Linked DNA regions of Aliidongia dinghuensis. The protein of the gene in region 1 interacts with the protein of each later gene in a pairwise test. Links are inferred from orthologs where the notes say so. Each region holds a gene or a part of one and is shown on either strand. Other genes may lie near its edges. The genes, in order: eno and rpe.

Region 1 (3,173 bases):
ATCGGGCTCGAGAAGGGGCTGCCGATCCTGGCCGAGATCCGCGAGAGCCTCGGCTGCGCCACCATCACCGACGTGCATCTGCCGGAACAATGTCAGCCCACGGCCGAGGCGGTCGACGTGCTGCAGATCCCGGCCTTCCTGTCGCGCCAGACCGACCTGATCCTGGCCGCGGCCTCGACCGGCGCCGCACTCAACATCAAGAAGGGCCAGTTCCTGGCACCCTGGGACATGGCGAATGTCGCGAAGAAGGCCGCGAGCACCGGCAATCATCGCGTCCTGCTGTGCGAGCGCGGCGTCAGCTTCGGCTACAACACGCTCGTCTCCGACATGCGGTCGCTGCCGATCCTGGCCGAGACCGGCTATCCCGTGATCTTCGATGCGACCCATTCGGTGCAGCAGCCGGGCGGGCAGGGTGCGACCAGCGGCGGCGAGCGCCGCTTCGTGCCGGTGCTGGCGCGCGCTGCACTCGCGGTCGGCGTCGCCGGCGTGTTCATGGAAACCCATCCCGATCCGGACGCGGCGCCCTCCGACGGCCCGAACATGGTGCCGATGCGCGCCATGCCGGCGCTCCTGGAAACTCTCGTCGCCTTCGACCGTTTGTCGAAGGCCAATCCGATCCCGACGCTCTGACGGCCGGTCTCGACATCCAGTCTCGACATCCAGTCTCCGGCCGTTTTCTTTTGCGAAAAACCTCTCCCAAAGGAGTCCGACCGATGTCCGCCATCCTCGACATCCATGCCCGCGAGATTCTCGACAGTCGCGGCAACCCGACCGTCGAGGTCGATGTCACGCTCGAGAGCGGCAGCGTCGGCCGGGCTGCCGTGCCGTCGGGTGCCTCGACTGGCGCCCATGAGGCGGTCGAGCTCAGGGACGGCGACAGCGCCCGCTATCTCGGCAAGGGCGTGCAGAACGCGGTCGATGCCGTCAACGGCGAGATCTTCGATGCGCTCTCCGGCCAGGATGCCGACGACCAGATCGGCATCGATCAACTGCTGATCGATCTCGACGGCACGCCCAACAAGTCGCGGCTCGGTGCCAACGCCATCCTCGGCGTCAGCCTGGCCTGCGCCAAGGCGTCGGCCGACGAGGTGTCGATGCCGCTGTTCCGCTATGTCGGCGGCGTCTATGCCCGCACCCTGCCGGTGCCGCTCATGAACGTCATCAACGGCGGCGCGCACGCCGACAACCCGATCGACATCCAGGAATTCATGATCATGCCGGTCGGCGCCGACACCCTGTCGGACGCGATCCGGGTCGGCGCCGAAGTGTTCCACTCGCTGAAGAAGCAGCTGAAGGCGGCCGGCCACAACACCAACGTCGGCGACGAAGGCGGCTTCGCGCCGAACCTCGCCTCGGCCGACGAGGCGCTGGGCTTCCTCATGAAGGCGATCGAGAGCGCCGGCTACAAGCCGGGCGACGATGTGGTGCTGGCGCTCGACGTGGCCTCGACCGAGTTCTTCAAGAGCGGCGTCTATCACCTTGAAGGCGAAGGCAAGAAGCTCGATAGCGACGGCATGGTGCGCTACATCGAGGATCTGGTCACGCGCTACCCGATCGTCTCGGTCGAGGACGGCATGGCCGAGGATGATTGGGAAGGCTGGGCGGCGCTCACTGCCGCGATCGGCAAGAAGACCCAGCTCGTCGGCGACGATCTGTTCGTGACCAATCCGAAGCGGCTCACCGACGGCATCGCGCGCGGCACGGCCAACTCGATCCTGGTCAAGGTCAACCAGATCGGCACGCTGTCGGAAACGCTCGAGGCGGTCCAGCGGGCCCAGCGCGCCGGCTATACCGCCGTCATGTCGCACCGCTCGGGCGAGACCGAGGACGCAACCATCGCCGACCTCGCGGTCGCGACCAATTGCGGCCAGATCAAGACCGGCTCGCTCTCGCGCTCCGACCGTCTCGCCAAGTACAACCAGCTGATCCGCATCGAGGAATTGCTGGGCGATTCGGCCCGTTACGCCGGCCGCTCCGTCCTGCGCGGCTGAGCCGCGCCGAGTCGCGCTTCGGAATCCGCCCGCACCGCGGGTTCCGAGGCGGACTCTCTCGACCTCGGGTTGGCCGCATCCAGCCAAACGATGACTGGATGAGTATTTGGACAATCTCTTGGAGTGATTTTGGCTTCACTGGGCCATGCCGCAGTTGACCGGTCCGGTCCAGACATGATTCTCTCATTGTTATGGAAATACGCCGACATCTCCGCCGGCAGGCGCATGCGATCGTGGGGCCGCTCATCGGCCTCACGCTCGCGTGCTATTTCGCCTATCACCTGGTCGAGGGAGATCGCGGGCTGATCGCCTGGGTGCGTCTTACCCAGCAGATCCGCGCGGCGAAGGTCGAACAGGCGCGCGTGCACGAGGAACGGCTCGAGGCGGCACACCGCGTCTCGCTGCTGCGGCCGGAGCATCTCGATCCCGACCTGCTCGACGAGCAGGCGCGTGCAGCCCTCAACCTGATCGGCCCGGGCGAGGTCGTCATCCTCAACAACGACGGCCAGCCGAAGTAATCCCTCGGGCTCAGCCCACCGTCGTCCCAATCCATTCGAGCACCTGCGGCAGGACGCTGTCCATGGCGAGGTGGCCGGCGGCATCGATGCGCAGGAAGCGCTTCGGCTCGGGCGCCAGCGCAAACAGCTTTTCTGCGAAGCGGAGGGGAATGATCTGGTCGGCGCTGCCGTGCACCATAAGGATCGGCGCTCTGACTTTGCCGATCTTGAGGTCGGAGCGGAACGGGTCGCGGAGCAGAGGGCGAACGGGAAACATCCAGTAGTGTGCTGCGGCCACGTCGGCGACTGAGGAATAGGGTGAGTCCAACACAAGGGCCGCGCATTCGTGCCGGGCGGCGAGGGCGACCGCGACGCCGGTGCCAAGCGACTCTCCCAGGATGATCAGCCGTTGCGGGGCCACACCGCGGCCGAGCACATCGCGATAAGCCGCTTCGGCATCCCGATGCAGCCCCGCTTCGGTCGTGGTGCCAGTCGAGCCCGGATAGCCGCGATATTCGACCGCCAGCAGCCCGACACCACTCTCCGTCAGGGTGCGGAACCGCACGATACGGTCGGCAAGCGCGCCGCCGTTGCCGTGGAAGTAGAGGATGAGCGGCCGCCCCTCCGCTGGCGGGACGAACCAGGCGTGGAGCCGTTCGCCGTCGTCGGTCTCGATCGCCGTCGC
Region 2 (3,178 bases), on another replicon or contig:
GCATCGCGCCGGCCATTCGACCTACACGCGGCAGAAGAACCACGGCATCTCGTTCCGCGTCATCACCAAATGGATGCGCATGGCCGGTGTCGACCACATCCATGCCGGGACGGTGGTCGGCAAGCTCGAGGGCGATCCGGCCACGGTGCGCGGCTTCTACGACACCTGCCGCGAGATCCATGTCCCGCGCAATCTCGAGCACGGCATCTTCTTCGACCAGCCCTGGGCCAGCCTCAAGAAGCTGATGCCGGTCGCATCCGGCGGCATCCACGCCGGCCAGATGCATCAGCTGCTCGAGCATCTGGGCGAGGACGTCGTGCTGCAATTCGGCGGCGGCACGATCGGCCATCCCATGGGGATCGCCGCGGGCGCCACTGCCAACCGTGTCGCGCTCGAGGTCATGATCAAGGCCCGCAACGAGGGCCGCGACATCCGGCGCGAAGGGCCGGAGATCCTCAACCAGGCGGCAAAATGGTGCCAGCCGTTGCGGGCAGCCCTCGACACCTGGCGGGACGTGACCTTCGACTATGCCTCGACGGACTCGGTCGACTACGTCCCGACCCCGACCGCCGCCTTCTGAGCCGGAGGAGAACCCCGATGCGCCTCACCCAAGGACAATTCTCCTTCCTGCCCGATCTCACCGACGACGAGATCCGGCTGCAGATCGAATACGCGCTCGGCCAGGGCTGGGCGATCGGCATCGAGTTCACCGACGATCCGCACCCGCGCAACACCTACTGGTCGATGTGGGGCACGCCGATGTTCGACATCAAGGATCCGGCCGGGATCATGATGGAGCTGAAGGAGTGCCGCGCCGCCCATGGCGGCAAGTACATCCGGCTCCTGGCCTTCGATGCGAGCAAGGGCTTCGAGACGCTGCGCATGTCCTTCATCGTCGATCGCCCCGCGGAAGAACCGGGCTTCGAGCTCGTCCGCACGGAGGGGGCCGGCCGCCGCGTCGGCTATGCGGTGCGCAGCTATGCCACCACGAGGCACCCGAGCGGCACCCGTTATGCCCGGAGCTCCGCATCATGAGCCGGCGCGCACCGCTCTTGGCACCCAGCATCCTCGCCGCCGACTTCGCCCGGCTCGGGGATGAAGTCCGCGACGTCGTGACGGCCGGCGCCGACATGATCCATGTCGACGTCATGGACAATCACTATGTGCCGAACCTGACGATCGGCCCGCTCGTCTGCGCCGCGCTCCGGCCGCACACGACCGCGCCCATCGACGTGCACCTCATGGTGAAGCCGGTCGATGCGCTCGTCCCCTCTTTCGCCGAGGCGGGTGCCGACCTTATCAGCTTCCATCCGGAAGCCTCCGAGCATGTCGACCGCACGCTCGCCCTCATCCGCACACATGGGTGCAAGGCGGGTCTGGCACTCAATCCGGCGACACCGCTCCATCACCTCGACCATGTGATGGACCGGCTCGACCTCATCCTCGTCATGTCGGTCAATCCCGGCTTCGGCGGCCAGATCTTTATCGACGAGGCGCTTCGCAAGCTCGCTGCCGTGCGCGCCCGCATCGATGCGCATGCCGCCCGCGGCGGCCAGCCGATCGCGCTCGAGGTCGACGGCGGCGTCAAACTCGACAATATCGGCCGTGTCGCAGCGGCGGGCGCCGACATCTTCGTCGCCGGTTCCGCCATCTTCGGCGCCCGCGATGCCGAAGATGGTTACCGGCCGGTCATCGGCGCGATGCGTCGCGCGCTCACCAACAGCCCCGTTATCGAGGACGCTGCATGACCGCCCTCGCCGCCATCACCAACGGCGCCATTACCGACAACCGGGTCGACCTCCGGGCGCTCCATGCCGAAACCAATATCGGCGAAACGCTCGAGCAGCTCGACCGCGAGCTTGTCGGGCTGGCACCGGTCAAGCGCCGGATCCAGGAGATCGCCGCCCTTCTGCTCGTCGAGCGCGCGCGGCGCGCCCTCGGTCTGGAGGCGGAGCCGCCGTCGCTACACATGTGCTTCACCGGCAATCCGGGCACGGGCAAGACGACGGTGGCGCGGCGCATGGCCGAGATCCTGCACCGGCTCGGCTATGTCCGGCGCAATCACGTGGTGAGCGTCACCCGCGACGACCTGGTCGGCCAGTACATCGGCCATACCGCCCCCAAGACGAAGGACGTGCTGAAGCGGGCGATGGGCGGCGTGCTGTTCATCGACGAGGCCTATTACCTCTACCGGCCGGAGAACGAGCGCGACTATGGCCAGGAGGCGATCGAGATCCTGCTCCAGGTGATGGAGGACAACCGCGACGATCTCGTCGTGATCCTCGCCGGCTACCGGGACCGCATGGAGACGTTCTTCCGGAGCAATCCCGGCATGGCCTCGCGGATCGCCCACCACATCGACTTTCCCGACTACACCGGGGAGGAGCTGTTCCGCATCGCCGAATTGATGCTCGCGACCATGCACTATGCCGTGGACGCCGACGCCCGGGTGGCACTCAAGGACTATATCGAGCGGCGCATGCGCCAGCCACGCTTCTCGAACGCACGTTCGATCCGCAACGCGCTCGACCGGGCACGGTTGCGCCAGGCGAACCGCCTGTTCGCCGAGCTCGACCGGGCGCTCGACCGCGAGGCATTGGAGACGATTACCGCCGCCGACATCAGGGCAAGCCGCGTCTTCACGAGCTAACGACTTCAGCCGCGCCTTCAAAAGCCAGCGACCTCACAAGCTGGCAACGACGTTCACGGGAGGAAGCCATGTCAGTCAGGTGCACGAGCCTCGGCCAATTCATCAAGGAGGCCCAGAATCAGGGCTGCATCGACGAGGAGCTCGCAGCGCTCATCGAGAGCGTGGCGCACGCCTGCACGTCCATTGCGACGGTCGTCGCGCAAGGCACGCTCGCGACGACGGACGGTGTCGCAACGGAGATCAACGTCCAGGGCGAGGCGCAGAAGCCGATCGACGTCCTCACCAACGCAATCATGTTGGAGACCTGCGAGCGGAGCGGGGCACTCCGCGGCATGGTCTCCGAGGAGATGGCGGAGCCTTACAGCCTGCCTCCCGGCTCCCCGAGGGGCCGCCATCTCCTCGTCTTCGACCCGCTCGACGGTTCGTCCAACGTCGAGCTCAACATGCCGTTCGGCACCATCTTCTCGGTGCTGCGGGCACCAGAAGATGCGGGCGAGCTTTTGCCGGCCCATTTCCTTCAGCGCGGTC

The links.
Region 2: the proteins of eno (region 1) and rpe interact in binary tests that used the Escherichia coli proteins (3 or more experiments, as listed by UniProt). The link is inferred for Aliidongia dinghuensis from one-to-one orthologs.

The regions. Positions count from the first base shown.
Region 1 is NZ_BMJQ01000004.1:457,830-461,002, reverse strand. What follows is about bases 1-2,852. They hold eno (phosphopyruvate hydratase), read left to right. Parts: upstream 1-713; coding sequence 714-1,991; downstream 1,992-2,852. Other genes in these bases: IEY58_RS10420 (alpha/beta hydrolase), read right to left, coding at 2,520-2,852; IEY58_RS10425 (FtsB family cell division protein), read left to right, coding at 2,225-2,509; kdsA (3-deoxy-8-phosphooctulonate synthase), read left to right, coding at 1-630. Outside these bases: more of IEY58_RS10420, read right to left, coding at 2,853-3,173. UniProt on the Escherichia coli protein: Catalyzes the reversible conversion of 2-phosphoglycerate (2-PG) into phosphoenolpyruvate (PEP). It is essential for the degradation of carbohydrates via glycolysis.
Region 2 is NZ_BMJQ01000001.1:72,328-75,505, reverse strand. Bases 33-2,889 are described here. They hold rpe (ribulose-phosphate 3-epimerase), read left to right. Parts: upstream 33-1,031; coding sequence 1,032-1,748; downstream 1,749-2,889. Other genes in these bases: IEY58_RS00275 (class 1 fructose-bisphosphatase), read left to right, coding at 2,719-2,889; cbbX (CbbX protein), read left to right, coding at 1,745-2,650; IEY58_RS00290 (ribulose bisphosphate carboxylase small subunit), read left to right, coding at 598-1,035; IEY58_RS00295 (form I ribulose bisphosphate carboxylase large subunit), read left to right, coding at 33-580. Also shown: more of IEY58_RS00295, read left to right, coding at 1-32; more of IEY58_RS00275, read left to right, coding at 2,890-3,178. UniProt on the Escherichia coli protein: Catalyzes the reversible epimerization of D-ribulose 5-phosphate to D-xylulose 5-phosphate.